DNA from 3 places in the Shewanella glacialimarina genome. Region 2 is predicted to be linked to each of the others. Evidence: predicted binding sites of a transcription regulator. Region 2 holds the regulator's gene; each other region holds the start of a gene.
The links. Region 2 encodes ArgR, which controls arginine synthesis, uptake and breakdown. Its sites were predicted from a motif close to ANTGAATANNTATTCANT; they were not measured.
Positions count from the first base shown of each region.

Region 1: gltB (glutamate synthase large subunit) is a predicted target of ArgR. The motif match lies at 6,982-6,999, and genes of this name have one in related genera.
Region 3: argC (N-acetyl-gamma-glutamyl-phosphate reductase) is a predicted target of ArgR. The motif match lies at 3,688-3,705, and genes of this name have one in related genera.

Region 1 is NZ_CP041216.1:3,290,800-3,301,981, reverse strand. Features, by position in the region: gene FJ709_RS14470 (Xaa-Pro dipeptidase) at 1-850, opposite strand, end outside; gene FJ709_RS14465 (FAD-dependent oxidoreductase) at 1,067-2,473, opposite strand; gene gltB (glutamate synthase large subunit) at 2,479-6,927, opposite strand; gene FJ709_RS14455 (Hpt domain-containing protein) at 7,811-8,176, shown strand; gene oxyR (hydrogen peroxide-inducible genes transcriptional activator OxyR) at 8,345-9,265, shown strand; gene FJ709_RS14445 (adenylate/guanylate cyclase domain-containing protein) at 9,369-10,388, opposite strand; gene mutH (DNA mismatch repair endonuclease MutH) at 10,614-11,182, opposite strand, start outside.
Region 2 is NZ_CP041216.1:3,573,216-3,584,397, forward strand. Features, by position in the region: gene epd (erythrose-4-phosphate dehydrogenase) at 1-667, opposite strand, end outside; gene tkt (transketolase) at 806-2,800, opposite strand; gene metK (methionine adenosyltransferase) at 3,287-4,438, shown strand; gene FJ709_RS15635 (hypothetical protein) at 4,546-4,977, opposite strand; gene FJ709_RS15640 (GNAT family N-acetyltransferase) at 4,984-5,538, opposite strand; gene FJ709_RS15645 (hypothetical protein) at 5,535-5,825, opposite strand; gene FJ709_RS15650 (META domain-containing protein) at 5,924-6,340, shown strand; gene argR (transcriptional regulator ArgR) at 6,505-6,975, shown strand; gene FJ709_RS15660 (Dyp-type peroxidase) at 7,157-8,095, opposite strand; gene FJ709_RS15665 (ABC transporter ATP-binding protein) at 8,216-9,244, opposite strand; gene FJ709_RS15670 (ABC transporter permease) at 9,246-10,877, opposite strand; gene FJ709_RS15675 (Fe(3+) ABC transporter substrate-binding protein) at 10,966-11,182, opposite strand, start outside.
Region 3 is NZ_CP041216.1:4,240,153-4,251,334, forward strand. Features, by position in the region: gene FJ709_RS18535 (argininosuccinate synthase) at 1-682, opposite strand, end outside; gene FJ709_RS18540 (ornithine carbamoyltransferase) at 760-1,665, opposite strand; gene argB (acetylglutamate kinase) at 1,677-2,456, opposite strand; gene argC (N-acetyl-gamma-glutamyl-phosphate reductase) at 2,484-3,464, opposite strand; gene argE (acetylornithine deacetylase) at 3,729-4,880, shown strand; gene ppc (phosphoenolpyruvate carboxylase) at 5,035-7,683, shown strand; gene FJ709_RS18565 (DUF1439 domain-containing protein) at 7,683-8,219, shown strand; gene FJ709_RS18570 (DUF2339 domain-containing protein) at 8,361-11,182, shown strand, end outside.

The DNA of each region.
Region 1 (11,182 bases), 280 kb from region 2:
CAGCATCCATAAAGCTGCAATGCTCAATACTATCAATTCCCGCTTTGATTGACGCTTTAATGCCACTCGTTCCATGGGCGTGTGCCGCAATGACCATGCCTTGCATATGGGCTTCATCCACAGCGGCTTTAATTTCTTCATCGCTTAATTGTTGAATACCAACTTGAGTCCCTTTTGAGAATACGCCGCCAGTGGCGCATATTTTTATTGCGTTAGCGCCGTACTTGATATTTTCACGCACTTTTGCACGTACGGCCCATGGGCCATCGGCTACGCCCTGTGCTTTTGACTGTTTTTCTGGGGCAGAAAAGTTGTCGTCGCAATGGCCTCCGGTCACGCTAATGGCGTGACCTACCGCCCAAATGCGCGGTCCGATAATATCGCCGGCGTTAATGCCGTCACGTGTAGCAATGACTGAGTAACCCGAGGCACCTAAGTCTCGCACAGTGGTAAAGCCTGCCATCAAGGTTTTTTGGGCATTTTTAACTGCTTTTACTGTTTGGCGAGGCACGGAATCATTTTGAGCTTCGAGAAAGTTATCATCAGCATCACCAGATAAATGCACATGCATGTCCATTACCCCTGGCAATAAGGTTTTACCGCTTAAATCAATGACGGTGTAATCCTGCTGATTGGTGATATCAGCTTGTTTAGTGACTTTACTGATTTGATTGTCAGTGACAATAATCGCCACATCTTTAACAGTTTTACCTTTGGCTACATCAACATAGGCATCGGCAATAATAAGCGTATCCTGTGCTAAAACGGCACTTGAAACAGATAAACCTAAAGCGAGAAGTAGGGCGTTATTTATGGTTGATTTAAGTGAAGTCGATTTTAGTAAGGCCATTAGGTATGGCTCCTTTACTGTTATATGAGATTCAAAGGATTGGAATTTATCATACGCTATGTTTAAGAAGGGTTGTTATCAATAAGTAGCGGGTTGGTAGGTGAGTTTGTAACAGGGTTTGTCGATTTTATGATTTCCACAAAAAGGAGGTGAGTTATCAATAGACAAAAAAAAGCACACCAGAAGGTGTGCAAATTCACAAGCAAACTCTTTTGTTTAGTCAATAAAGTTTAAAATGCCTAATGCAGCATCACGCCCTTCAGCAATGGCGGTAACCACTAAGTCGGACCCTCTGACCATGTCGCCACCAGCGAACACTTTTGGGTTAGTGGTTTGGAATGGATTGGCATCAGATTTTTTCGCTTTAACTAATCCCCATTCATTGGTTTCGATACCAAAATCATCAAACCAAGCCGCAGGGCTGGCTTGGAAACCAAACGCCACAATAACCGCATCAGCTTCTAGTACTTGCTCGCTGCCGGTAATCACTTCTGCACGACGACGTCCAGAGGCATCCGCGTCACCCATTTGGGTTTCAACGCATTCAATACCCACTACCACGCCATTATCAGCTGTAACAGCAACCGGTTGGCGATTAAAAAGGAATTTAACGCCTTCTTCGCGGGCATTTTGAACTTCACGTGCAGACCCTGGCATGTTGGCCTCATCACGACGATAAGCACAGGTGACGCTTTTGGCGCCTTGTCTAATCGCTGTTCGAACACAATCCATGGCAGTGTCACCACCGCCTAGTACAACCACATTTTTGCCTTCTAGGCTAATATAAGGCGTGCTGTCGTCACTTGTGCCCATCACTTTGTGAGTGTTGCCAATCAGATAAGGCAAAGCTTGCAATACACCCTGTGCATCTTCATTAGGTAACTTAGCTGGCATTGCCGTGTAAGTTCCCATGCCTAAGAACACCGCATCGTATTGGTCTAATAAGCTTTGAAAACTGATATCTTTGCCAATAGTGGTATTCAATTTAAATTGAATACCCATACCTTCCATTACAGAGCGACGGGTGGCCATAACTGTTTTATCTAACTTAAATGATGGAATACCATAGGTTAGTAAACCACCAATTTGAGGGTATTTGTCATAAACTACCGCTTGCACACCGTTACGGGCAAGAATGTCAGCACAACCAAGACCAGCAGGGCCGGCTCCAATAATAGCCACGCGCTCTTTACGCGGGGTTACATTGGATAAGTCTGGACGCCAGCCTTGGGCTATCGCGGTATCGGTAATGTATTTTTCTACGCTGCCTATGGTGACTGCACCAAAGTCATCATTTAAGGTACATGCTCCTTCACATAAGCGGTCCTGTGGACACACTCGGCCACAAACTTCAGGTAGCGTGTTGGTTTCGTGCACCAAATCCGCCGCTTCCATTATGCGACCTTGTTTGGCTAGCTCAAGCCAGTTAGGGATGTAGTTATGCAGCGGGCATTTCCATTCACAATATGGGTTACCACAGTCTAAGCAGCGATCGGCTTGAGCACTGACTTCTGGCTGGGTGAACGGCTGATAAATCTCAATAAACTGAGTCGCACGTTTTTCTGCCGCGTGCTTGGTAGGGTCAATACGACCCACTTCGATAAATTGAAAATCATTACTCATTTTTATTATCCCGCCTTAACAGCTAATTCAGGGCTTTTTTGCTCGATTTTTAATAGATCAGCAACGGCAACATTTTTAGGTTTAACCATGACAAAGCAGTCTATCCAATTGTCAAAATCACTTAAAATCAAATGGGCATGCTCACTGCCTGTTTCGGCAACATGAGTTTCGATTAAGCCTCTTAAGTGCTGGCGATGAATGGTTGATTCAACTTTCAAGGTATCGACTAACTCAGTATTGACACGGCGGTTGAAGCGGCCGAATTGATCAAATACATAAGCAAAGCCACCAGTCATACCAGCGCCGAAGTTCACCCCTGTTTTACCCAATACGACAACAATACCGCCGGTCATATATTCACAGCCGTTATCACCTAAGCCTTCTATAACCGCAATGGCGCCAGAGTTACGTACTGCAAATCGCTCGCCCGCTTGGCCTGCGGCAAATAATTTACCGCCAGTTGCACCATATAAACAGGTGTTGCCAATAATGGCACTTCGTTCACTTTGGAACGGACTACCTATCGGCGGGTGAATAACAATCTTGCCACCCGACATACCTTTACCAACGTAATCATTGGCATCGCCACACAGTTTCAAGTTTAACCCTGGGCTATTCCATACCCCAAAGCTTTGACCTGCGCTGCCACTAAATGCCAATGATATTGGCTCTTTAGTGCCCGCTACACCATGTAACTTGGCAATGTAACCCGACAGTGCGGCACCCACAGAGCGGTCGGTGTTATTGATGGCATATTGATAGGCATAGTTATCACCTTCATCAACGGCCTTTTTACAATCAGTTAGCAGAGTCTGGTTAAGTTGACCAATATCTAGCGGCGGATTAATTTCTTTCCACGTGAGTGATGAAGTGCTTGGCACGACAGGTTTATACAGAATGGGTGATAAATCTAGACCTTGCTGTTTAGCTGTCTGGCCTTCAAGGGCATATAACCATTCGCTACGACCCACTAAGTCTTCAAATTGACTGACACCCAATGCGGCCATCCACTCTCGTACTTCTTCGGCAACAAATTCAAAGTAAGTCATCACACGTTCAGGTAACCCATGATAATGGTTATCACGTAAGTTCTTGTCCTGAGTTGCTATGCCTGTGGCACAGTTATTAAGATGACAAATACGCAGGTATTTACAGCCTAATGCGATCATCGGCACGGTACCAAAACCGAAACTTTCAGCACCTAAAAGCGCAGCTTTAATGACATCGGTACCGGTTTTTAGGCCGCCATCAACTTGTAAGCGAATTTTATGGCGTAGGCCATTTTCAACTAACGACTGTTGAACCTCAGCTAGGCCTAATTCCCATGGAGAACCGGCATACTTCACTGATGTTATCGGGCTTGCGCCTGTGCCGCCGTCATAGCCTGAAATGGTGATCATATCGGCATAGGCTTTAGCCACACCGGTTGCAATTGTGCCAACACCAGGCTCAGAAACTAACTTTACTGAGACCAAAGCGGTAGGGTTAATTTGTTTTAAATCAAAAATCAGCTGGGCTAAATCTTCAATTGAGTAGATATCATGGTGTGGTGGTGGGGAAATAAGTGTGACACCAGGACGAGCATGGCGTAATCCGGCAATTTCAACACTGACTTTATGGCCCGGTAATTGACCGCCTTCACCCGGTTTTGCCCCTTGAGCAACCTTGATTTGCAATACATCTGCGTTAACCAGATAATGCGCGGTGACACCAAACCGACCAGAGGCAACTTGCTTAATGGCAGAGTTACGTTCAGTGTTAAAGCGACGCGCATCTTCACCACCTTCACCAGAGTTAGAGCGACCGCCTAAACGGTTCATTGCCACAGCAAGCGCTTCATGAGCTTCAGGGCTTAGCGCACCGATACTCATAGCCGCGCTATCAAAGCGGCTAAATAAATGACTTGCATCTTCTACTTTGTCTAACTCAATTGCGGCTAGTGAGCCTTTCACGCCAATCAAATCACGAAGAGTCGCAATTGGACGTTCATCTACTAATCTGGCAAATTGTTTGTATGCTGGATAATCTTTATTTTTTAAAGATGCCTGTAAGCTGTTTACCACATCAGGGTTGAAGCTGTGGTATTCGCCACCCTCGACGTACTTAAGTAAACCACCTTGTGGCAAGGGGACATGCGCACGGTATGCCGCGGTATGAAGTACTTTTTGATCATCAGCAATATGGCTAAAACTTGCCCCTTCAATACGACTGATCACGCCTTTAAAGCATAATTCGATGACATCACTGGCTAAACCGACGGCTTCAAATTGTTGGCTACAACGATAAGAGCCCACAGTACTGATGCCCATTTTTGACATTATCTTACGCAGGCCCTTTTCAATGCCATAACGGAAGTTAAGCATTAAGGATGTCACATCTTCAATGGCGTGTTTTTTAGCCATCGCCGCAATGGATTCATAGGCTAGGTATGGATAAATTGCCGTGGCACCAAAACCAATTAATACTGCAAAATGATGCGGATCACGTGTTGACGCCGTTTCAACAATAATGTTGGTGTCACAACGTAAACTTTTGTCGACTAAACGGGTCTGTACTGCGCCAACAGCCATTGCTGCAGGGATCACCTGGGCGTTTTTATCGACAGCGCGATCAGATAAAATCAACAAGGTGGTGCCACTGCGTGCAAAACGCTCAGCTTCATCGGTAATACGATGAATAGCTTGTTTGAGCGTTTCATGGGCATCGTAGTTTAAATCAACGGTATTGGCACGATAGTTAGTACTGTCTAATCCCAATAGTTGATTAAAATCGCTAAACAATAAAATGGGCGAGTTAAACATCACACGGTAAGCATTACCTGTGGTTTCGCTGAATAAATTTTGTTCACGTCCGACACAAGTGGCGAGCGACATAACGTGTTTTTCACGCAATGGATCAATCGGTGGGTTAGTGACCTGGGCAAACTTTTGACGGAAATAATCATACAATGATCGTGACTTTTTCGACAACACAGCCATGGGAGTATCATCACCCATTGAACCGATAGCTTCTTCGCCTTTGCTGGCTAATACCCATATCACTTGTTCAAGTTCTTCACGGGTAAAACCAAATTGCTTTTGATATTGCAATAAGGTTTTGGCATCAAAACGGCTTGAGCCTTGTTTTGATGGGTCGATGCTTTCAGCAGGTATCAGAGTTTGACTGTTTTTAGCCATCCATTCTTTGTATGGGTGGCGACGTTTTAAATCGTTATCAATTTCAAATGACTGATGCAAACGGCCATTTAAAGTATCAAGCACCAGCAATTCACCTGGGCCTACACGGCCTTTTTCAATCACTTCATCAGCAGCATAATCCCAAATACCCACTTCAGAGGCTAAGGTAAGAATACGGTCTTTAGTGATGACGTAACGAGAAGGGCGCAGGCCATTACGGTCAACTGCACAAGCCGCATAACGACCATTGGTCATTACGATACCCGCAGGGCCATCCCATGGCTCCATGTGCATAGAGTTAAAGTCATAAAATGCTTTTAATTCATCATCCATTTCTGGATTTGACTGCCACGCTGGTGGAATAAGCAAACGCATTGCGCGGTATAAATCCATTCCGCCAGATAACAACATTTCTAGCATGTTATCTAAAGAGGATGAATCAGAACCGGTTTCATTCACAAAGGGAGCCGCTTGTTGTAAATCAGGCAGCAAAGGTGAATTAAACTTATAAGCACGTGCACGGGCCCATTGGCGGTTACCGGTAATGGTATTAATTTCACCATTGTGGGCTAAATAACGAAACGGCTGTGCTAAAGGCCACTTAGGTGAGGTGTTAGTTGAAAAGCGCTGGTGGAATAAACAAATCGCGCTTTTTAATCTGATGTCGGCAAGATCGCTATAAAATGACGGTAAATCAGCAGGCATCATCAAGCCTTTGTAGACAATGACTTGACCCGATAAACTGGCAACATAAAAATCATCGTCATTGGTAATTTGTTGTTCAAGACGACGACGCGCCATGTACAAGCGGCGTTCTAAGTCTTTTTCACGCCAACCTACAGGTGCATTTATTAGCACCTGGTAAATTTGCGGCAAACTGTTGCGGCCAATTTCGCCCAGTACATCTGGATTAACAGGCACTTTACGCCAGCCGGCAACACTTAATGTTTCTCGTTGCAATTCTTTTTCTAAAATAAACTTAGCTTCGTCAGCTTTTTGCTGATCTTGACTTAGAAAAAACATGCCCACAGCAAACTTACGGCTTAAGTGCCAGTCATTTTCAGCTGCTATTGCTTCAAAAAATTCGGTTGGCATTTGCATTAATAGACCACAGCCATCACCTGTGCGTCCATCGGCTGCAATACCACCACGGTGTTTCATGCGATCGAGTCCATGAATTGCAGTGCGCACGATTCTATGGCTGGCATCGCCATCCATTTGTGCAATCAATCCAAACCCGCAATTGTCCCGTTCGAAACTGGGATGATATAAGCTCATACAAAAACCCCCTAAAACCTCTAACTATATACGACTCGGGGTAAATGTGAAGAAATTCCATAGATATGCACCCGAACCTCTCAAATTAAACTGAGTTTGTACAAAGGTCAAACGCAATTATTGCATGGTTGTGAAATTTTATTACTAAATAACTGTAATATTGCATCAGGTTTACGTTAACGTAAACTGTGTTGTTTTCTGTATAACCTTATGAATAAAAAGAATTTTAGAATGCCACTCTATATTTGGTAACTTTTTGGTAACAATCGCCTTGAATTGTTTTTGAAATAAAAATAGTGAATTTTATTTCAAACACAGTTGAAATGGTTCTTGGACTCTGTTGTGACTAAATATTCACTTTTAGTAATTTAAAATATACTGTTTATGTTTAAAACATTAACCCAAAGGCAATATAACCTCGATGTTATCAGTGGTTGAGTTGGTTTTCTTTGATTCAAGTCTAAAACAACCGTTTGATTTACTTTAATACCTCGAGCTGTTTTGTGTCTAAAATAGCTTAATTAGATGCTTAGCGCGATGTTATTTGAAGGTCGAGTTAATGCCGCTAGTTAATGAGATAAAATGGACCGTATAACGTAGGAATAAAGGCGTGAATGCTTTTGTCAGGCTTTATTATGTTTGTTTAGCTGCTGGTGTGTTGTTCTATTTTCTTCATCTAAAACCTAGATTATGGTGCGAATTGTTAAGATGTTTTTTTAAGCATGGGATAAGGTTGTTTATTTAATTGTTATCAGAGTGTTGTAGCTGACAGGTTTGAGAGGCTTACAACTAGCAAAGCTTGCATAGGGGCAAAGACGGGGTATTATAAAGCTAATTTTATAGGCTTAGACTTAGAATTTTAAATTAATTAGAGGTGCCCTAAATGTCCGTAACGCCGTTAGATGCAATTTTGGATTTGAACACGCTTGAGCAATACATCAGTGCAATCGGTGCTGGTACATTATTGAAAAGTGTTGTGTTGTTCGAACAATTGATGCCTGAGTATCTTGGTTGTTTGATTAAAGCTAACGATGACGGTGATAAAGAGGCCTTATGTTCTGAAGCGCATAAGTTTAAAGGTGCTGCAGGTTCTGTTGGTTTAAAGCGTATTCAACAGTTTGCTCAGCTGCTACAGCATGGCGAAGAAGCTAAGTGGGCAGATGAACACAAAACGTGGTTAGCTGAAATAGTTGAGCATGCTGAAAGTGATTTACAGCAACTTAAGTTATTTTTACAAGCTAAAGCATAATCGTATTCCAGTTTTTTTGTGTAATGTTACTGATATAAATACCCCTTATTTTAGGGGTTTTTTTTTATATTTTTTTAAATTTTGTGACCAAGTTTATCATGTTCATCTTGTTTTTCTGCCGTTGTTAATTCATTATTCAAATTACTATCCTTTGATATAATCGATTATATGAAAAGTCTTCCGAGTTTAAAAAATCTTTATTACCTGACTAACTTACATCAAGAGCAAAATTTTAATCGTGCAGCTAAAATGTGTTTTGTCAGTCAGTCGACACTCTCTAGTGGTATTCAGAACTTAGAAGAACAGCTTGGTTATCAATTGATTGAACGTGATCACAAATCTTTTATGTTCACCGCTATTGGTGAAGAAGTCGTTGAGCGAGCTCGCAATATTCTGACCGACGTAGATGATCTGGTTGAATTGGTTAAAAACCAAGGCGCCCCGATGACAGGGGAAATACGCTTAGGCTGTATTCCGACCATTGCGCCATTTCTGTTGAGCAGAGTTGTTAAACTCTGTCAAAAAGACTATCCACAGCTGTCATTATTATTGAAAGAAGATACCACAGAGCGTTTATTAGACGCGCTAGCCAAGGGAGAATTGGATTTATTGATTCTAGCATTACCAGTGGATACGAGTGGATTTCATAGTATGAAAGTGGGTATCGATCCATTTAAAATGGTGATGCATCGAGAGCTCTCATATGATGTGGTGCAGCCAATTGATTATCAATTGATGCCTGATGAAAGTATTTTTTTACTGCAAGCTGAACACTGTATTACGGGTCATGCTATTACCGCATGTCAGTTAGGTAATAGTGCAAAAATCAATCCTTTCGCTGCGACTAGCCTTCATACTCTAGTGCAGATGGTGGACAGTAAGCTGGGGACTACCTTTTTACCTCAAATGGCAATTGATGCGGGGATCTTAAATGACACCGAACTTAAAGTGATTGACCCACCTGGTGAAGCCCCATATCGTGAAATTGGTTTAGTATGGCGTCAAACAACCAGTCGGATAAGTACCTTTAGAACCCTAGGTTTGGCAATGCAGCAAAAATTAATGCCTCAAGCGATGAACAAATCTTAATTTGTTAATGAATGCGGTGATGTGCATAGGTGATGTAAATATCCGTTGGCTATGCTGTTATAGGTTATGCAGCCATTTACTATAACTTTGTGCACAGCTAAAGTCATATAGATTTTTGTTTGGTACTGACTGCATAGACTTCAATAGGGTGTTGTTTGCCTTTGAGTGGGACTAAACCTAAATCTTTAAGTTGATAGAGGCTGTCCTGTTGCTCTAAGCGGTGAGCAACGTCTCCTGACAGCAGCATTCTTTGTCCTAATGGGTTACATTGATCTTGCAGTCTAGCCAGTGTGTTTAACACATCACTAAAGAAACTAATCTCTTGTTTGTGTACGCCGACAACCGCAGCGACGACTTGACCGCAATGGGCTGCAGCTTTGAATTTAGGCACAAAACCATATTGTTCCTCAAAATACTTTCTTTGCCATTGCAGTTCACTACAAAATTCAAAGTAGATATTTAAACAACGATCTTCCTTTATGCCTTCTTCAAGTGGCCAGTAAATAAGCACAGCATCTCCCATGTATCGGTAGATTTCTGCATCATTTTTGATCACAGTATCAGCTAATAAACTAAAACTATCCTGGATCAAGCGTGAGAATCGATAGTCTCCCAATGATTCAGCATGTGAGGTCGACGAAGCCATATCAAGAAATAGAAATAGGCGTTGTTCATAGCGGGGTTTGTGATATTTACCAAGACCAATATTCAATAACACCCTAGGACCAACCAGTAAGGCCATTTGTTCTATAAAGGCTAACCCAACCCTAACAACGACCAAATAAATCACTAATGCTTGAAAAGAAGGGCTATAAAGAACATGTGCGGTGAGCATTTGTCTTAAGGTGACCATATGATTTTCAATAGCCCACATGTTCAAGTATTGGGTGATATAGGCAATAGTGGTTGCACCTAATAATAGAAATAATCCCTTAAAAATAACCGAGAAAATATAAGGTAAACGACTAATTGCACTGAAGTCGGCAATCAGATTTGACATCCAATGTAAGCATCCAAAAACACAGCCCATAAAGATCGCTAGAGTCGCAAGATCACCATTACCAATAGCCCATTGCGGTAATTCAGGCGTTTGTGCATATCGGAAGAACACGAAGGCAGCCATGGCAAAGCACCAAGCTAAAATGGCGAAGATGAGTTTTTTAAGTTGCTTTTTGGCTTTCAAGAGTAAAAATCAGATCCGAGATGAGCATTAAATAGAGCGGCAGTTTAACGAAAAACCCCTATTTGTGTTAGTGGTAATTGTGATTTAGATCAATAGAAGTTCAGAAAAGGTTCTTTTTATCTTAATAACCATTTAATAAGGTTTATTCAAACTAATAGGTACGCTTTACAGAAATGCATTCTTAAGGATTTGCTGGGTGAAGGGGATTTTCAAATAAAATCCTCGTGGATTGGATAATTGAATAGCCCCATCTGGGCCAATACTTTCCGTTAATGTTTGACTGTTTGCTGCCTTAGGTCGTAATTGCAACACTTCACCATGGCGAGCAGTAATTTTGTCTACTTTTCCCAGAGCAATTTTTTCCATGATTTCTTCCCAATCTTGCTTTAGTAAGGCCATTTCTATTGCTGATGGCGACCAAAGTAGCGGAGTACCAACCCGTCTTTGCCCTACTGGAATATGACGTTCTCCTTCGATAGGAACCCAAAGGACAGATTGAAGCTTGTGAAACACCACGCTTTGCTCCCAAGTGAGACCATGCATATCAGTCAGTGGTGCAACAGTGACATAGGTGGTTTCCAGTGGCTTACCTTTATGATCAATTGGAATGGTTTTCAGTTCCACCCCTAAGTGGATAAAGTCAGGTTCAGGTTTTGAACCGGCCATGGCACCAAGTTCCATTTCTATTAATTGTCCTACCCAACCTTTATCCCTTTTTAAGTCTTGAGGCACGG
Region 2 (11,182 bases):
GCAATATACGCTCAATACCGCGTGCCAGCTTGGTATCCACTGGAATAATTGACTGACTGGCGGCGCGGGTGCGGCGTAAATCATCATGATATGCATCAATCACTTGCTGATCATTCATCGCAGAGTGAATGGTGGTAATTGCGCCACTTTTAACAGTGAAATGCCTATCTAACACATCGATAACTGGCACAATACAATTGGTTGTACAAGATGCGTTAGATACTACTGTATGCTCTGGCCGTAATAAATCATGATTAACCCCATACACTATGGTGCCATCAACATCGGGAGAAGAAGGATGAGAAATAAGGACTTGTTTAGCACCTGCTTGAATATGCACTTCACATTCTTGACGATCATTTAAGCTCCCCGTCGCTTCATAAACAATATCGATATCCAGTTCAGCCCAAGGTAGTTGACTTGGGTCAGACTGATTAAGCAATAGAATGGCATCATCACCAATAATAAGATGATTGTCTTTTAAGCTGACCTGATGTTTAAAACGACCATGGGTTGTATCGTATTGGGTAAGATGACGAATAGCGTCGGGTTTTGCGAGTTCGTTAATCGCAACTATTTGAATTTGGTCACGCTTCCCTGATTCATATAACGCCCTCAGAATGGAGCGACCAATACGACCATAACCATTTATTGCAACTCGAATCATTCCATTCCCAGCATAAAAAGAGAGATTATTAAGGCAGAAAAATAAAAACGGCCAACACATAAAGTGTCGGCCGTCATATTATACACAATTAAGCACTTAACATATAAGCGCTAATTTGAGTCAATCGTGGATCATGTTTTAAGCCAGTGCTTTGACTTTGCTAACCACATTATCAACGGTAAAGCCAAAGTGCTTCAATAAGTCGCCACCAGGTGCTGACTCGCCGAAGGTTGTCATGCCGACAACATCGCCATCAAAGCCAACATACTTATGCCAGAAATCAACGTGAGCCGCTTCAATGGCGACGCGTTTAGTCACAGTTCGAGGTAATACAGACTCTTTGTAAGCTGCATCTTGCTTGTCAAACACATTTGTCGACGGCATAGACACCACGCGTACTTTGATACCATCGACAGTTAATGCTGCAGCAGAATCAACCGCTAACTGCACTTCTGAACCGGTAGCAATTAAGATAACGTCCGCAACACCTTCACAATCAACCAGCACATAACCACCTTTAGCTACGTTAGCTAATTGCTCAGCGCTACGCGCTTGAGCCTTAAGACCTTGACGGCTAAAGATTAATGATGTTGGAGATTTGCGAGTTTCAATTGCAGACTTCCAAGATACTGCTGTTTCAGCAGCATCACATGGACGCCATACAGTCATGTTAGGTGTCATACGTAAGTTAGCTAATTGCTCAACAGGTTGGTGAGTTGGACCATCTTCACCTTGACCGATTGAGTCATGGGTATAAACGAAAATGTTCTGAATACCCATTAATGCAGACATACGTACCGCATTACGTGCGTATTCCATAAACATCATGAAAGTTGCGCCGTAATTGATGAAGCCACCGTGTAATGAGGCGCCATTCATAATGCCGCTCATACCAAACTCACGCACACCGTAATAGATATAGTTACCAGCTGCATCGTCTTGAATGCCTTTTGAACCTGACCATAGCGTAAGGTTTGAGCCCGCTAAGTCAGCACTGCCACCTAATAATTCAGGTAACATAGCACCAAAGAAACCAATTGAATTTTGTGATGCTTTACGACTTGCAATGCCTTCAGCTTTATCTTGGCATTCTTGAATGAATGCTTGTGCTTTTGCTTCAAAGTCTGCCGGTAAATCACCGTTTAATACACGACGTTCAAACTCAGCCGCTAACGCTGGGTGAGCTGCTTTATATCCAGCAAATTTACTGTCCCATGCTTTTTCATTGGCGACGCCAGTTTCTTTAGCATCCCAACCTTTATATACATCTGTAGGAATTTCAAATGGTGCGTGTGGCCAGCCTAAGAATTCACGAGCGGCTGCAATTTCAGCATCGCCTAATGGCGCGCCGTGACAATCATGGCTACCCGATTTATTCGGTGAACCAAAACCAATAATTGTTTTACAACAGATCATTGTTGGCTTATCAGTTACAGATTTAGCAAGTTCAATTGCTGCGCGAATGGCATCACTGTCGTGACCATCAACATCTGCAATAACATGCCAACCGTATGCTTCAAATCGCTTAGGCGTATCGTCAGTAAACCAACCTTCAACGTGACCATCGATAGAAATACCGTTGTCATCCCAGAACGTAATCAACTTACCTAAACCTAATGTGCCCGCTAATGAACAGGCTTCATGTGAAATACCTTCCATTAAACAGCCATCACCCAAGAAACAGTAAGTGAAGTGATCAACGATATCGTGGCCATCACGGTTAAACTGTGCCGCTAAGGTTTTTTCAGCAATCGCCATACCAACGGCATTACTGATACCAGCACCTAGTGGACCTGTGGTGGTTTCAACACCTGGGGTATAACCATATTCAGGGTGACCAGGCGTTTTAGAGTGCAACTGACGGAAATTTTTAAGCTCTTCAATTGGAAGCTCATAACCCGAAAGATGTAATAGAGAGTAAATAAGCATTGAGCCATGGCCATTAGATAAAATAAAGCGGTCACGGTCAGCCCAGTTAGGGTTGGTTGGATTATGCTTTAGGAAATCATTCCATAATACTTCAGCAATATCTGCCATACCCATTGGCGCGCCTGGGTGTCCAGAATTGGCTTTTTGAACGGCATCCATACTTAACGCACGAATTGCGTTTGCGAGTTCTTTACGAGATGACATGCTCTCTCCTGCTTGTTTAATGAGGTCTAGCGGGCAATTGTGGAGACATATTTTCCCCTACTAGGCGGCGCGACGCAAATTAATATTTTTCGTGTGTATCAATTCAAACTTCAGATTGGCTATTAAAGCTTAATAATTACCATAAACCGGCCTAATTTAGCGCGTAAAATAATGGCATTAAGCTTCCATCAAAGCGGACATTATTGGTTCAGGCAATTTATTTAGTGGGTTTATATTGTCCAAATATATATACAGTCGCGTTAAAATATCACGAATCAAATACTACTTAAGCTTTAAATTTCATCACGTTAATTACACAGAATAGCAAACAGCTTATCTTGCTGGTTAACATTTTCATGAAACATTGCACAATTCTACGCTTTAATTCGTATAGTGGGGTGTTATCAAAATCAATTTCGACTAGAATAGACGTCTAGACGTATATAAATTTATATTTTTTATCAGCAAACGATGAGATTTCCGACTATGGCAAAGCACTTGTTCACTTCTGAATCAGTTTCAGAAGGTCATCCAGATAAAATCGCCGATCAGATTTCTGATGCGGTATTAGACGCAATACTTGAGCAAGACCCGAAAGCTCGTGTTGCGTGTGAAACCTATGTTAAAACAGGCATGGTATTAGTGGGTGGCGAAGTGACCACTTCTGCTTGGGTTGATATCGAAGAAATTGCTCGTAAAACCGTGCGTGACATTGGTTATACTCATTCTGATATGGGTTTTGACGCTGATTCCTGTGCAGTTTTGAATGCAATTGGTAAGCAATCTCCTGATATCAACCAAGGTGTTGACCGAAGCGATCCTGCTGAGCAAGGTGCTGGCGACCAAGGATTAATGTTTGGTTATGCGAGTAACGAAACTGATGTGTTAATGCCTGCACCTATTACTTATGCACACAAATTAGTTAAGCGTCAATCAGAAGTACGTAAAGACGGCACGTTACCCTGGTTACGTCCTGATGCAAAAAGTCAAATCACCTTTGCTTATAACGATGGCAAAATTGTCGGTATTGATGCAGTTGTGTTATCAACCCAACATAAAGAAGAAGTTAAGCAAGCTGATTTAATTGAAGCTGTGATGGAAACCATCATCAAACCAGTATTGCCTTCACACTGGTTAACTAAAGATACTAAATACTTTATCAACCCTACTGGCCGTTTTGTTATTGGTGGTCCTGTTGGTGATTGTGGTTTAACCGGTCGTAAAATCATCGTAGATACCTATGGCGGCATGGCTCGTCATGGTGGCGGCGCTTTTTCGGGTAAAGATCCATCAAAAGTCGATCGTAGTGCGGCTTATGCTGCGCGTTATGTGGCTAAAAACATTGTTGCGGCTGGTTTAGCTGATCGCTGTGAGTTGCAAGTGTCTTATGCAATTGGTGTAGCAGAGCCTACTTCAATTAGCATTGAAACATTTGGCACAGGTAAAGTGTCTGAAGAAGTGCTAATCAAGTTAGTTCGTCAACATTTCGAACTACGCCCATATGGCTTAACTGCAATGTTAGATTTGGCTCGCCCTATCTATCAAAAGACTGCTGCTTATGGTCACTTTGGCCGCAGCGAGTTCCCGTGGGAAGCAACTGATAAAGCTGAGATCTTACGTGCTGATGCAGGCTTCTAACTAAAGACTGATTAGCGTGAATTAAAAAACCGCCATTTAGGCGGTTTTTTATTGTCTGTAATTTTAAACTGACGAACCGTTAAAATTAGACGCAAAAAAAGCTGGGTTCAACAGTGATCAAAATGGGCACTTTCTACACACATAAAACCGATTTGCTGCATAGTCATTACCGGTAACGTGATTGCATTCACGACCACAATATTATTGCCTTGTGCATCAGTGGGATCAATTAAGATCAATCCCACTTCATATTGATTTATCTTGCCACAATCAATCCAGCAATAATCCATATCACGGCAGTTATCTGCACAGCCATTAACAATATCAACTTGATTATTGGTTAACCCTAACCACTTTACAGCATAACGCGGTGTTGATTGAACTGCGCCCTTGGTGATTAACATTATCTCAGCGGCTTGGTATTTATATTGATGTTGCGCTAACACAGCGACAACTAATTTGGCGTTATCAAACGCACTCAAGCGCAGCCCAAGATAAGGCGCAAACAAATCATCAAATTTTGACGGTATATTCAGCATTTTATCTCAATAAATAACTCTAACTAACAAGTAAAAATCGCGCTGTTGAAAACTAAAGAAATCGACAACTTGCATATCAGCATATTGAGTATGGGCTCTAAATGAACGGTTATTATCTTCAGCAATATAGGCAACTAAATACCTAACCTTACTGCTAACCGCATCAGCAATATGATTAACTAGATGAGTAAAAATACCCTGACCACGATATTTCTCAGCTATCCATATTGGTCCATATTGACAACTATTGGTTTGAGTAAGCGCTAATTTAACACCATCACGTTCAATATCTAATTGCGGCAGCTTTTGAATTATTTTTTGGTACAGTGCTTGCTTAGCAAAGAAGTCCCATTTAGCAGCAATAACGTAACCGACAATCTGCAGGTTATCTAGCGCCAACATAATCCAATGTTGATTGATTAATAAAGTCACTTGCGCAGCCGTTAAGGCGTGCCCTTGAAGACTGGGATCAAACTGGCCTAGCTCAGCATTAACATGGGTGCGTTCTAGCTCGACTAACTGCGAGACATCCGCGAGATTGGCTTTGCGATATAGAATCACTCTTTTTCCTGCGGCTTGTCAGATGGGGAATTTTCAGATTTAGGTGCTTCAACTTTAGTGCTTTCAACTGACGGGAGCTTAGCTGAAGCAGTATCTTGTTTTTTAGCCCATTCGATGACTAATGCCACAGGATAGGGCGTCATCATTGTTAAACCTAAGCCAATAAGGCTCGCCACCATCAACATTCCCTGAGCACGCTGGCTAGATTCAGTAAACACCAGTAAATAGCTGCCCGCAAATAACAGTAATGACCCTAAGTAATGAAGCCCTTTTAACCATTTAATCATATCGATTTCTCACTAATAGGCCGCTGACGTGTTATCACTTTGACACAGTATCAAGTAGAATAGCTTCAATTGAAGCAATCTAGGCAAATACAGTAAACATGATAAAGCATTTTTTAGGCGCCGCAGCAGTTATTTTTTCATTGAGCGCATGCCAAAGTTATTCCGATATTGATAACACCACAACACTTGTTGGCCAGTGGCATATTGAATCCGTGCTGTCAGAACCGACTATTGATTACAGTCCCGCAAAATTAGTTTTTTCTGATAATGGTCAGTTAACAGGCAACACTAGTTGCAATCCATTTATGGGCCAATACTCACTTAAAAACGATTTGCTGACGCTTTCACCCGCGGGTTCAACCCGCAAAGCTTGTATCGAAGCACTTATGGTACAAGAACAAAGAGTGATGCAAGCACTGCCTTTAGTTTATAGCGCCCAGCTTAATCAAAATAAGTTACTTTTAATCAATAAAAGCGGCCAAACCATTATGGTGCTAAGTAAATTAAGCAAATAATTTAACCTTCCCGGCTTGTGGCTAAGTAAACAATTTACTACACTTCGCACAATGCTTTAAATTGAATTTATATTCACACAAAATGGATTTTTCTTGACTCAAGATTCATTTTTATTCAAAATGTAGCGTTTTTTTGAATAACAACTATAAGAAGAAAATACAATATGCCAACCAATAAAAATCAGGATGATCTGGTCAGAACATTTAAAGCTATCTTAAAAGAAGAGCGCTTCGGCAGCCAAAGTGAAATAGTTAATGCGCTTCAAGCTGAAGGATTCGGCAACATTAACCAATCTAAAGTATCGCGGATGCTGAGCAAATTTGGCGCAGTGAGAACCCGTAACGCCAAACAAGAAATGGTTTATTGTTTACCTGCAGAATTAGGTGTGCCGACAGCTGGTAGTCCATTAAAAAACTTAGTACTTGATGTCGACCATAACCAAGCCATGATAGTGGTACGCACAAGCCCTGGTGCTGCGCAATTAATTGCACGACTATTGGACTCAATAGGAAAGCCGGAAGGTATTTTAGGCACCATTGCCGGTGACGATACTATCTTTATTAGCCCTTCAAGCATTAAAACAATTGATGATACGCTTGAAACGGTTAAGTCTCTGTTTAACTTCACTGAGTAACGGCTTAGTTATATCAAGAAGTAGCTGTTGGCTATCACTGAACCCCGAAATATCAGTGCTTACTATTAAATACCCAATAAAAAAGCAATGCTTTGGCATTGCTTTTTTATTGGGTATTTTTGTTAACAGCGACGGTTAATAATCATTATTAATGACAGCTGCTATTCATCTATCACAGACTTTAATCTTCTTCCCACTGGGTGAGAAAATCCAGTGAAGGTGCAAAAAAAGATGACCCGGTTAATGCTTTAGTAAACAGCATTAAATGGTCATGGTTACCATGCCCATCACCATAAATCATGCTACGTAGCATTTGCTCAAAATTATCAGGTGTCTTACAGCTAGAGATAAACATAAGTCCCTGCTCTTTAATTGAGCCGTATGGCATACTTTGACGTAAAATTTCCATAGTATTGCCATCAGCATCTTTTAAATTAACACGTTTGGTATGGCTGGTTAACGGCTTATCGGCAGATTCATATTCAATATCATCTTGTTTAGTCCGGCCGAAAATATCTTCTTGCTTCTTAACAGGCAAACGTTGCCACTTACTTAAATTGTGAGCAAATTTCTGTACATGGATATAGCTACCTGATTTAAATTCAGGATCTTCCTCTGCTACCAAAGCCACCTGTTGACGATGACGACCTTTAGGGTTTTCTGTACCATCAACAAAACCAGTTAAATCACGGTTATCCATAAAACGGAAACCGCGCTCCTCATCAATCAGCTCAACCAAGTCTTCAAACATTTGGTTAATTTCATTGGCTACCAGATGCAAAATATCGAAACGGTCACAACGAATATGAATAAATAAGTCATATTCGATAGCCGGCGCATCACGGTTACCCTCATTCATTGCAGGGAAAGGTTTTAACAGTGCGGGGCGGGCCTGTGGATAATATGTGTCCCAAAAATTAGCCCCAATGCCAACAAAGCCATTGAAGGCGCTATCAGCATATTGATCTGTTAGCTCATAGATATATTGCGCTACACTAGCAATTGAAGGACGCAATTTATCCTCAACGCCGTCGTTGGCATTAAACATCAAATAAATACTATGTAAATTACCTTCAGCACATATCCCTAATTGCTCGCGCGGCATAACCTGATTATCCATATTGAAACAAACCACCTAGATTGTTATTGGAAAGAGAGACTTAAACTGAACGACTTAATTCAGTGTTCAATCAATTGAAAATCTTATAATCATCATAAAATAATTTTTCAATAACACAAATCAAAAAATAACCAAGGGGTGCGTTGGTGCAAATAAATTAACTTTTTGCCCTGGCGATAACTGTAATATTTGGCTTTTGACTTCCAAACAATGCTCTTCAACTTTGACCCAATAATGACAAACCGTTCCTAAAAACCTTCTATCCACGATAGTGGCGACGCCATTATCATCAGCAACCAGTTCAACTTGTTGCGGTCTAAGTAATAAGTGTCCTTGGTAGTCAACAGGATAATTTATAGCCGCACTACTTTGCAATAAACCAATTGGTGATGATACTTGCTGACTATTTGTTACCTTTATTGGTAAATAATTTCCAGCACCTAAAAACTCAGCAACATAACGGTCTGTAGGGTAAGCATAAAGGTCTTCAGCCAAACCGTGTTGAATAATAGCGCCCTGCTTAAATAAAGCTAATTTGTCAGCAAATACAAATGCTTCATCTTTACTATGGGTGACAAATACAGCACTGACATTACGTTGCTTCAAAATGCTTCTTATTTCAAGCATCATCTCATTACGTACTTGAGCATCTATGTTAGAAAAAGGTTCATCAAGCAAGAGTAACTGGGGTTCATAGGCCAGCGCGCGTGCAATGGATACACGTTGTTGCTGCCCGCCTGACAACTCGTGGGGATAGCGTTGACCTAAGCCGGTTAACTTAACGAGTTCAAGCATTTCATCTAGCCTGGCTTGTCGCGCTGCTTTGTTAAGGCCTTTCACCCCAAATAGAATGTTATCGGCCACATTGAGGTGAGGAAATAAGGCATAATCTTGAAAAATCATCCCTACCCCGCGCTGTTCACTAGGAATAAATATTCCATCACCGGTAAGGGTATTGCCATTGATTTGAATTGTGCCCTGACTAATGGGCTGTAAGCCAGCAATAGCGCGAAGCAAGGTGGTTTTACCACAGCCACTAGGGCCAAGCAAAGCGACAATTTCGCCTTGTTGCAGGGTAAGATTGAGCCCGTTTAAAATCACCTGTCCTTGGTAATCACTGGAGACATTTTCGATGGTAAGAGTCGACATATTAGCGAGTATGCTCCAATGAACGGTTAAGATAAATCAACGGAATAAGTCCAACAAATACAATTACAATAGCTGCCAGAGCGCCATGCTCGAGCTTTTCATCAGACACAAATTGGAAAACATAGGTCGCTAGATTTTCAAAGCCAATTGGCCTTAATAATAGCGCTGCGGGCAACTCTTTCATACTTTCAATGAATACCAGTAGCGCACCAGCCAATAAGCCCTTGCGCAATAGTGGCAAATGAACACGCATTAGTAGCTGTTTAGGCTTTTGGCCCATAGTAATACTGGCCATATCTAACGATGGTGATATGCGCTTATAACTACTCTCAAGGCTACCAATTGCTATCGCTAAAAAACGCACCGTGAATGCAAATACAAGCGCAAAAACACTACCAGTAAAAAACAAACCAGGGCCGCGAGCGCCAAACCAGTCATAAATATCATTAACCGCAAAATCTAAATAGGTCAAAGGTACTAGCACACCAATCGCTAAAACTGTGCCAGGTAAGGCGTAACCAGTGCTACTTAAGCGTGAAGGTAGGGAGTCCGATTGCCTAGGACTCACTCGACGTACAAACATCAATATTAAAGCTAATAATAAACATATTAAGCTAACGAGTACCGCAATGTACAAACTATTCCAGCTATATTGCCAAAAACGATCATCCCAACTTTGGTCAAAATAATCGATGGCATAAGCGCTCAAAATTATAAACGGTAGTAAAAATGCAAATAATAATAGTGCACTACAGTATGCCCAAGCTGCAAAAGATTTAATCCCTGTCAGTCGATATCTATCATTGTCACTCAGCGCTGATTGCTTTTGAAATAACTCTTGCTTGCGCCGGGCAAATCGCTCAACGCCAACCATAGTAAAAATCACTAATAACATAATCGCTGACAATTTGGCTGCCGCGGTTAAACTGCCATAGCCCAGCCAAGTGTCATATACCGCCGTGGTTAATGTTGGTACAGCAAAATAGCTTACGGTGGCATAGTCGGCAGCGGTTTCCATTGCAACCAGTGCCACACCAACCGCCAACGCTGGACGTGACATAGGTAAAGCTACTCGCCAAAAGCTGCGCCAAGGGCTAGACCCCATAATGCGCGATGCATGTAATAAACTAGAAGACTGCTCCATAAAAGCGGTACGAGCCAATAAATAGATATAAGGGAACAGCACTAACGATAACATGATCGCTGCACCACCTAGGCTACGAATAGCAGGAAAATAATAATCGTGTGGAGAACTCCACTGAAACAAATCTCTTAGGACACGTTGTACAGGACCTGCATAGTCCAGCATATCAGTATAAACATAGGCGACTATATAGGCTGGCATAGCCAAAGGTAATAGCAATAACCATTGAAAATATCGACGCCCAGGAAACTCACAACGGGCAACAAACCATGCTGCAGGGACGGCAATGACTAACGAGCCAATACCCACCAGCAGCATAAGCAATAAGCTATTAGCAATATAGGTTGGAAGTACGGTATCAAACAGGTGCTTAAAAACGGCTTCATCGGGAAATGTGGCTTGCACTATTAATGCAATAAGCGGCAGTGTGATCACCGCCGCTATTAAGTAACCAGTAAGCGACCAGCTTCTGGATAAACCTAAAATCATAACAACTATCCAGTTAAATCAATACGGTGCAATCCTCGACACCGTATTGAGTGACAATGCAAAAACTGGCGTAATATCAATATTGATATTAAAGGTCGAATTTTACTTCATCAAGTAGCTTCACTGCCGCTTGATGATTTTCAGCCAATTTATAAATAGGAAGTGAATCTGCTTTGAAGTCGCCCCATGATGCCACAAGTTTTGACGGCTTCACATCAGCTTTAACCGGATATTCCATGTTAACGTCCGCATAGGCTTGCTGAGCAACATTAGAGGTTAAAAACTCCATTAATTTTATTGCATTA
Region 3 (11,182 bases), 670 kb from region 2:
CATATTCTGGCTCATTCGGCGCATCTTCAGGCGCTACGGTTAAGGTCCACACACCTTTTGATGGCTCGTTCCATGGGTCTTCTAACTCACCGCCTTCGTGGGAAATATGCCATGCGTTAGCATCACGGCTATAAATTTTAGTCGCCGATGCACTGGTTTTAATATCACGCTCAGCTAAGTAGGCAAGCAAGTCTTCACGGCTACGCATTTCCCATTCACGCCAAGGGGCGATCACTTTTAAATCCGGTGCTAGGGCAGCAAAACAGCCTTCAAAACGTACCTGGTCATTACCTTTACCGGTACAACCATGACATACGGCGTCTGCGCCGACTTTACGGGCAATTTCAACCTGTGCTTTGGCAATAATTGGACGCGCCATTGAAGTACCTAACAAGTAAGTGCCTTCATAAATCGCGCCGGTAGCAATAGTTGGGTAAATATAATCAGCAACAAATTCTTCTTTCAGGTCAACGATGTAGCATTCTGATGCCCCTGAAGCGATGGCCTTTTCGTGTAAGCCCACTAATTCCTCTTCGCCTTGACCTACGTCGGCACAAAAGGCCACGATTTCACAATCATCATAGGTTTCTTTTAACCATGGGATGATGGCTGAGGTATCTAACCCGCCTGAATAAGCGAGGACGACTTTTTTAACGCCGGTTTTTTTCACTGCACTAGACATGTTTATTTTCCTACAATCGATTACGTATATTTTGATATATGAATAACGCCAATGGCATTACTGACTTAATCATCAGACTAACTTAATAAGGTGACCAATACTGCATTTTGAGCATGCATACGGTTTTCCGCTTGATCTAAAATTAATGAACCTTTGCCATCGATAACTTCATCAGTTACCTCAACACCACGGTGAGCAGGCAAACAATGCATAAAATATTTTGCACCCGCTTTAGTCATTAATGCTGCATTAACTTGGTATGGGCTAAAGCGCTCTTTAATTTCAGCTAAAGAGGTTTCATCACCCATTGAAATCCAGGTGTCGGTATAAATGGCGTCATGGCCTTCAATCTGATTGATATCAGTAGATAATGTCAGCTTACCACCATTTTGTGCTGCTAAAGCTTGTGCCTCGGTAACCACCAATGCATCAGGAAAATACCCTTCAGGGCAAATCACTGTCATGGTTAAGCCTAAAATAGCTGCACCATATATCAATGAGTGGGTGACATTATTGCCATCCCCTACATAGGCTAATCTCGCCTGACTAACATCATCAAACTTTTCTGATAATGATAAAAAGTCTGCCAATGCCTGGCATGGGTGATATAAATCAGATAACGCATTAATAACCGGTACACTACCGTACTTAGCTAATTTCTCTATTGTGCTATGCAGGTATGTTCTTGCAACAATGGCATCAGCCCAGCATGAAATATTAGTGGCAAAATCAGCCACTGACTCTCGTTCACCTAAAGCACCGTTTTGCTGGTCAAGGTACAAACAATGACCTCCTAACTTGTTGATGCCAATATCGAAGCTTACTCGGGTACGCAGTGATGGCTTTTCAAATAACATCACAACGCTTTTTCCATCTAACGCACGACGGTACTCAGCTGGGTTAGCTTTCATTTTTTTAGCTAAAGCTAAAATATCCAGTAACTGAGTTTGAGATAACTCTTTTATCGACAACAGGTGCTTCATAAACTACTCCATTAAGGCTGTATTTGGGTCCCAATGGACCCACCTTGTGCTAATGTTTTTAACTGTTCAGTATCTTGCCAAGAAGCAACTAAAACCGGCTTGCCCATCCATTGAGCCACTTCTAACGCGGCTTCAACTTTGACTTTCATGCCTTTTTCAATCACGCCTTCAGCGATTAGGGTATCAATTTGGCTTTTATTTAAACTTTTAATCACTTGCTTGTTCGCATCCCACACGCCTGACACATCAGATAACAGCACTAAAGTCCCGTTAACTAATTTGGCCAATGCGGTTGCTGCCTGGTCTGCATTAACATTGAGCATCTGGCCGGCATCTGAAATGGCGATTGAACTACAAATTGGCAGCCAGCCCTGCTGTAAAATGAAGTTTAAGTAGCTAGGATCATTTGGGGTCACTTCCCCAACCAGCCCTAAACGCTCATCTTTAATATTAGCCTTAACAACCTGGCCATCACCTAAACTCATGCCTACACTAACTACGCCAGCTTTGGCGGCTGCAGCTTGTAAGATTTTGTTCGATGTACCCGCTAATGCACCCACCACAATGCCAATTTGATCGGCTGGGGTAACGCGTAAACCGTCAAGTTTAATAATCTCTTTACCATTAGCCGTTAATTGCTCATCAACTAAGCAACCGCCACCGTGAACTAAAACAATTTTCTGCCCTGCGGCAGTCATGTCTTTAATCGCCGACATTAAATTAGCCATACCGGTTTCGGTTTGCAGTAATGCGCCACCCACTTTAAGTACTAAAACAGAATTAGTTATCATTTTTGTTATCCTTGTTTTATGTAGTGATTAAACGCCAAAGTGGATCTTGATGCACTGTAAACCTTGGCTTGCAGCACCTTTCATTAGGTTGTCAATCGCGCTGGCAACCACTAGATAGCCGCTGTTTTCGTCGTATTTCCAACCTAAATGACAGTTTGGTGTCAATACCACATCGTCCACTTTAGGAAATTGATTATGCTTAACCGTCACAATGGGTGAGCTGTCATAAACGCTATAGGCTTTAGCAACATCAGCTTCTGTTGTACCTGGCTTTAACTGCACAGTAATTGTGGCCAAAATACCACGCTTGAAATTACCTAAATGCGGTGTAAATATCACTTCTTGGCCTAATTGCGTGGCAATTTCAGGCTGATGCCTGTGACCTAATACGCCATAAGGTGTCAGGCTGACTTCACAAAAACTGGTATGTAAATGCGCTTTACGTCCCGCTCCTGTGACACCACTTACCGCATTAATCACTGGATAAGCGGCAGTAAGCAAAGGCTTCAAAGGTTTTAGTGCTGTTAATGATGCCGTTGGATAACAACCAGGCACGGCAATCATTTTAGTTTGCTTAATTTGCTCGCTATTCCATTCAGCTAATCCATATACCGCATCAGCAAGTACGTCTGGGTGAGTATGTTCAAAGCCATACCACTTAGGGTATTGAGCGACATCAGCAAAACGATAAGCACCACTTAAATCAAATACTGCTAAGCCTTTTTTATAAAATTCTGCCGCTAATTCCAAACTAATTGAATGCTCTGTTGCCAAAACTACGCCATCCGCTTCAGCAATAATGGTTGCTTTAGCTTCGTCGGTTAATGGAGATAGCACATAAGGCATATGACTATAAGTTGGATAAAGATCAGCAAGTTTACGCCCTTTATCTAGGCTACCTTCAGAGACATACAACCCCTGAACAGATAAATTAGCGTCAGCATTTATCAAAGACGTAATTTGTGCTCCTGTGTAACCACTGGCACCAATAATTGCGATGTTTTTCATTATGTTGTTGTCTTTTTTTGTTATAAATGGAAGTGTTAGCATAGTACATTTAGACGGGGGACGTCTAATCTAGAACTATCGTCGCAGGAAGTTCTTATTGATTATTGGTATATTGGATTTAACAGCAAAGTTACACATATTTATTTTCATTTCTTACATTCTAGTTGTAGTGCCTTAGTCATCTGTTTGCTAGACTAGCACACAATAATTTTTATGCAATATTATTGAATAAGTATTTTAATAATTTCCGACATAGGACAACTAATGAGTACACTCCCTGACCTAAAAAGTGCTTTTACACAGCTAATTGGCACTCCATCTATCAGCGCGCTTGAGCCGGAGCAAGATATGAGTAACCATGCAGTTATTGCCTTGTTACAAGATTGGTTCAGCGAGTTAGGCTTTAGCTGCGAAACCCCAACGGTTGAAGATTCACGCAATAAGCAAAACCTTATTGCTCGTATTGGCCAAGGGGAAGGCGGTTTACTATTAGCTGGCCACACAGATACAGTGCCTTTTGATCAAGGACGCTGGAGTCAAAGCCCATTTGAGTTAATTGAAAAAGATAATCGTTGGTACGGCCTAGGTACCTGTGACATGAAAGGCTTTTTTGCCTTGGTACTTGAAGCGTTAAAAGACATGCCTCTAGCAGACTTTAAACGCCCACTGACTATTTTTGCCAGTGCCGATGAAGAAACCACTATGAGTGGTGCCAAAGCATTTGCCGACTCAAAGGTCATTGCACCTGATTATGCGGTGATCGGTGAGCCCACCAGCTTAAAACCTGTTTATATGCATAAAGGGCATTTAGCTCAAGGTATTCGAGTCATTGGTCGCAGCGGTCATTCATCTGACCCAGCCCGCGGATTAAACGCCATTGAAGTAATGCATAAAGTCATGGGGCAGTTATTGAAACTTAAACAGCATTTAAGTGAAAACTATCGCGAAGATGCCTTTACCGTTCCCTACCCTACAATGAACTTTGGCCATATTCACGGTGGTGATGCAGCTAACCGCATTTGTGGTTGTTGTGATTTACACTTAGATATTCGTCCTTTACCAGGAATGGAATTGACCGATCTTGAACTCATGGTGCTGAATTATTTAAGTGACATTAGTAAAGAATATCCAGGCAGTATTAGCGTGAGTACCTTATATCCTGGCGCTGAATCATTTGCGGGCAAAGCAGACAACCCATGGACAAAACTGGTTGCTGAATTGTCAGGCCATGAAGCTGAGGTAGTTAACTACTCAACCGAAGCGCCTTACATTAATAAGTTAGGCTGCCAAACCTTAGTTTTAGGACCTGGGAGTATTAATCAAGCCCACCAACCCGATGAGTTTATTGGCTTAGAATATCTCACACCGACAGTAGAATTGATCAAAAAGATGATTTATCACGCATGTATTAAGTAATTTTTAACCAAAAAAGCCTTAAAACCGCTTTTGTTGAAATTTTTTAACGAAATAAAATTACCAAACGCGGTGTTTGTGTATTGACCGAATACTGTACGATGGTTATTGTGATAGTAAGTAGTGCAAGTTTAACCTAGTTTACTTTGGAGTATGTATGGCAGAGCAAGTGGCAGATATGTATGCCTCACTGAGATCGAATGTGGGACATTTAGGCCAAATTTTAGGTGAAACGATGCAAAGCCACCTCGGCGATGCATTTCTTGAAAAAGTAGAACAAATTCGAATTCTTGCTAAACAGGCACGTAAAGGCGATGAATCCTCTCGCGAGCAAATGTTAGCATTGCTGACCTCATTGCCAGATGAAGAATTAGTGCCGTTTGCCAAAGCATTTAATCAATTTTTGAACCTAGCTAACATCGCCGAGCAATACCACACCATTAGCCGTAATTGCGATGAGTTAGTCTGTGTGCCAGACCCAGTAGAGCAACTGCTTGGGCGTATTCTTAACACAGACTTAGATGAAAATGATGTGATTAATTGCTTAAAGCAATTAGAAATTGATTTAGTGTTAACCGCGCATCCAACTGAAATATCTCGTCGTACTTTGATCCAAAAATATGCTGCGGTTGTCGATTGTTTAACAGATCAAGAAAACAGCCAACTGTCAGACCGTGAGCGCAACCAAAACAACTTACGTTTACGTCAATTGATTGCCCAAATTTGGCATACTAATGAAATTCGCAGTGAACGCCCAACACCTGTAGATGAGGCTCGATGGGGCCTAAGCACAATTGAAACCTCTCTATGGCAGGCTATTCCTGACTTTCTACGTCAATTAAATGATCAAGTCGAACAGCGAACCGGTAAAGAATTACCGATTAACATCGCCCCGGTTCGTTTTTCTAGCTGGATGGGCGGTGATCGCGATGGCAACCCATTTGTGACCCACAAAGTCACCCAGGAAGTATTAGACAGAAATCGTCATGCTGCAGCGCGTCTGTATTTGAAAGATATTGTGGCATTGGTTGGCGAGTTATCTATGGAGCAGGCTACACCTGAACTGCTTGAACTCACTAACAATAGCAATGAGCCGTACCGTGATGTGTTACGCCAATTACGTTGTAAACTGCGTAAAACCATTGATTATTTGAATATTCGACTTGAAGGTCGCTTTCCTGATGTTGATACCAGTGAACTGATTTGGCAACAAGCGGATCTGCAAGCGCCATTAGAACTGCTTTATAATAGTTTATGTGACAGTGGCATGAAACTGATTGCCAATGGGTTACTGCTCGATATCTTACGTCGTCTAGCCAGCTTTGGTATTCATATGCTGCGCCTGGATATTCGTCAAGATTCGACTCGCCACAGCGATGTGATTGCCGAGCTGACCCGTTATTTGGGCTTGGGTGATTACAACCACTGGGATGAAAATGAAAAACAAGCATTCTTGCTGCGCGAGCTCACTAATCGCCGCCCATTAATTCCAGCGAATTGGCAGCCAAGCGAAGATGTTGCCGAAGTCATCAAAACCTGTGAACTGATTGCCAAACAGCCTAAAGAATCTTTGGGATCATATGTTATTTCGATGGCGGGTAAGCCGTCAGATGTGTTGACCGTTTTATTGTTATTAAAAGAAACCGGTTGCAGCCACCCGATGCGCGTAGTGCCATTATTTGAAACCTTAGAAGATTTAACCAATGCCGCTAGCTGTATTGAGTCTTTATTGAATATCGATTGGTATCGTGGATACACCAAAGGCATGCAAGAAGTCATGATTGGTTATTCTGACTCAGCTAAAGACGCCGGTGTTATGGCTGCAGCTTGGGCGCAGTATCGCGCACAGGAACAGTTAGTCGAAGTCTGCAATAAAGCCAACGTCAAACTGATGTTGTTCCATGGCCGTGGTGGTTCTATCGGACGAGGAGGTGGGCCTGCTCACAAAGCCATTCTATCTCAACCACCGGGTTCAGTAGATGGCCGTATCCGTGTAACTGAGCAAGGTGAGATGATCCGCTTTAAATTTGGTTTGCCAAAATTAGCGGTACAAAGTTTAGCGCTTTATACCTCTGCGGTAATGGAAGCGACTTTATTACCGCCACCTGAGCCGAAAAAAGCATGGCGCGATTGTATGCAGCGCATTGCCGAAGAATCAGTGCTGCATTATCGCGGTATAGTGCGTGAAGAAAAAGATTTTGTGCCTTACTTTCGCGCGGCGACACCTGAAGTTGAACTGGGTAAATTACCCTTAGGCAGCCGTCCTGCTAAGCGCAAAGTCGATGGCGGTATTGAGAGTTTACGTGCTATTCCTTGGATTTTTGCTTGGTCACAGAACCGCTTAATGCTACCGGCATGGTTAGGTGCTGGTGAAGCGCTAAATGCCGCCATCGAACGTGATGAACTATCATTATTGCGCGAAATGGAAGCAGAGTGGCCATTTTTTGAAACACGTATTTCTATGCTAGAAATGGTTTACATGAAAGCTGAGCCTAACTTAGCCCGCTATTATGAAAAGTGTTTAGTGAAGCCTGAATTACATCATTTAGGCGAGAAGTTACGTCAACGCTTACAACTGGGTATTGATACCGTATTGTCATTAACTGAGTCAGATCAGTTAATGTCGCATACTCCCTGGAATCGTGAATCAGTTAAACTTCGCAATCCTTACATTGATCCATTAAACTTCCTACAAACCGAGCTATTAGCCCGTACACGTAAAGAAGCTGAGCCTTCTAAGCACGTACAACTGGCGCTAATGCTTACTATCGCGGGCGTTGCCGCAGGCATGAGAAACACAGGTTAATGAAAACACTAAAGCTGATTTTTATCAGTTCCTTGCTAGTACTGACAGGTTGTGCCAGTCAGTACAGCATTACTGAAAATGAGATAGAAAATTACCTTAATAAAGAAATGCATTTTGAGGTAAAGCAAGGTAACCAAATTATTGGTATTAATTTGGTGCTTAACGACATGCAAGTCAGCTTAGGTGATAAACCTAATACTATGGGATTAACGGCAACGACTCTTGTGCGTATTCGTAATCCTTTAATGCCAATTAGTGCTAAGCTTAAAACAACGTTTGAAGCACAGCCTTGGTATAACAGCGAAACTAAAAGTATCTATTTACGCAATTTGGATTTAGTTAATGTCAGTGCAGATCCGGCCGATTTAGAGCAAGCACTGACAGCCATTACCCCACAGGTAATGAGCTTCTTACGTGGATTTCTAGAAAGTCAGCCGGTTTACACCCTTGATATGAATGATTCAAATCAAGCGTTAATGGCCAAAATGACCAAAGAGCTCGCCGTTCAAAAAGGCAAATTGGTAGTTAAGTTTTAAGCCCGAAAAAGTATGATTAAATAAAAGCGCCAATAGGCGCTTTTTTGTTTTTTGTTTTTTGTTTTTTGTTTCAGGCATCTATTGCACAGACTTTAAAATAAAAATACGATAACTGCGCATTGTATATAAAGGATACTGATCATGTCGTTAATGGATGACGTCAACCAGCTGAAAGATGAGCTCGAAACACTTAAACAACTACAAACTAACAATCAAACTCTGCTAGCAGATCATTTAGCCGCTTTCGGCGAGAAGCTCGACTTGCTGTCGAGCCAAGTTAACGCCTCGGCTGATGATGATCAGGCATCACTAGAATTAATCACTCAGCCCGATATCGCTCAATTAGCCATAGACACCCTAAGCCCTGAAGATGTGACCGTCACGCAAGTTCATCTTGATATTCATGGTAATATTACTCACCAATTACCCGCATCAAAAGGTTCGTTGTCAGCATTACTTGAACAACTTACTAATGGGTTATTTGAGCTATCTTCACAAGCGCTGTCACCATTTTCTGAGGTCAGCAGTAAAGCGCGACAGTTTTATCAAGATTACCAAGCCAAAGGCTTAGGCCCAGTTTTCTTAATGACACTGGCTGGCATTATTACCCTCACACTCGGATTTGGCTATTTACTGCAGTTTTCCATTAATCATTGGCTGTCTGATTTGGGTAAAGCTTTACTGGGCTTAGCCACTTCCAATGCAGTCATTCTCGGCGGCATATTTATTCATATGAAGCGTCCAGGAATGCGCGAGTACTCCTCCGCAATTGTCGGGCTAGGCTTAATCCTTAATTATCTTTGTCTGTATTATTTAGGTCCTTATTTTCAATTGGTTCCAAACAGTATTAGCTTAGGTTTGTTACTCGCTAACACCTTACTAGGTTACGGGCTGTCAAATAAACTGGAAACTAAAGTTGTTGCTATCGTCGCCATGTTAGGTGGGTCGCTAGCGCCGCTATTGCTGTTTGACGGAGCGACTGCAGCTACCTTATATTTGCCTTACTTAATGTTATTAGGCTGTTGTTCTTTATATCAAAGCTATAAATTAACTTGGCCGACACTGATAGAAATCACCGCGATACTTCATATTGCATGCATACAATATGCCTCGGTTTATATCGGTATTTCCAGTGATGTAAATACCTTATACGCTATTAATTTATTCGCTCTGCATGGAATGTTTTATTTATACAGTGTGGTGAGTTTATTATTACTAATCAAAACATCACTTAGCGCCAGACTATTAGTGATACCCATTTCTCTATTGGTGTTTTTTGTTTATATCATCGGTGATTTATACCATTTTGCTGGTGAGATATTCCTGGTTAATGCACTCGTATGCTCGCTACTTTACTGGTGGATAAAACAGGACAAACAAATTGGGGAGTTAACATTGGCTTTTGCAGCCAGCTTTGCAGCATTTGCCGCGTTATACATGCTCAGTCCTCATTTGCTTGGTTTGGTATTATTACTCGAAGGCTTATTACTTATCTGGATTGGTTGCAAACAACAGTTAATTGCTATTCGTTTTGAATCTTATGTATTGCTGATTTTAGGGCTGCTCAATAGTATCGTCACCTTACTCGATGCCCTAACTAGTTCGCTCTCATCTGCTTGGCAAACATCATTGTCGATTAGCGTAATGATGATTATCAGTTGCGGCATTATCTTCGCCGCGACTAGATTATTACTGCAGCATAAAGTGCATTTAATACCACTAGAAAAAACCATTACCATCGTCGGACAAGAGTTTTTTAACCTTTTATACTCGATTACTTTTTTAATTATTATTTACTTTATTTCACCAGAATACTGCTTAAATGCTATTCCTATTATAACTGGATTATTACTGGTATTAAGTGCACGACATTCATTAAGATTTACAGAAATTCTGGCATGGCTATGGCTAATTCCGTTAATGGGTTTGGTCGCTTATGGCATTGTAGAGGCAAACAGCTTTAGTCTTTCCGCTCAAATGTTGAATGCTAAACTCGCTCGCATCGAATTATTTGTTTGTTTATTGGCAGGTTATTATTTGTACCAGAAATACTATCCACAAGCCAAACTGATCAAACTCGCTTATTACACTCAATTGGTATGTTTCTTTGTGCTGCCATTGTTGTTTTTACCTAAAGTGATACGTAATTACGCAGACTATGTGCCTATCGCATTATGGTTAAGTACGGTGATAAGTATTAGTTTAGCCTATTACGTTAACCATAAGGTTTTACGAGTGCAGGCTAATGCATTAGCCTTTATAGCCACTTTCGCCACTGCAATATTCTGCATCGAGCAACAATGGCAGGGGTTAGTCGCGTTATTAGTTGGCACTGTACTGATGGGTCTTATAGCTAAGCGTTACCTCTCTCTCAATGATAAGTGGCAATCAACCATTAAACCAATCTGGCATTTAAGCCCCTATTTCGCTGCGCTAGTCATTGTAGTGATTGTTCAAACGGGCATTGGCTTTATTGATAATTCTTGGGCCATTACCTTAGCCATTTTAAGTGGTTACTTTATGCTAGTGACCGAACGCACCAACCCTATTGGTCGCTTCTTTTTAGCACCGATTAAAGTCAGTTATCGTATCGGCTTTTATGCTATTTTTGGCTTTGCTGCATTGCCTATTTTAGTTCATTTCGACATGCCACTTGCTGTAAACATCAGTAATGGATTACAAGTTGCAGCTGAAATCATCGTATTGTTAAGCTTAGGTTATTACCTCACTAAACGGCGTTCTGGAATAAAAATAAACTGCTCGTCAATCGCGAAAATCGGCTTTAAGTGGGGATGGCATACACTATTAGTCGTGAGTTATTTGATATGGGCAAAAGCATTAGCAGGCGATCTTGCAGCAACTGTAAGTGCAATTCTAATGGTGATACATGGCAGTGTATTGATGTTTTTAAGCTTACGACCACATCATCAAGATTTACTCAAATTGTCAGGCATTTTATTTGG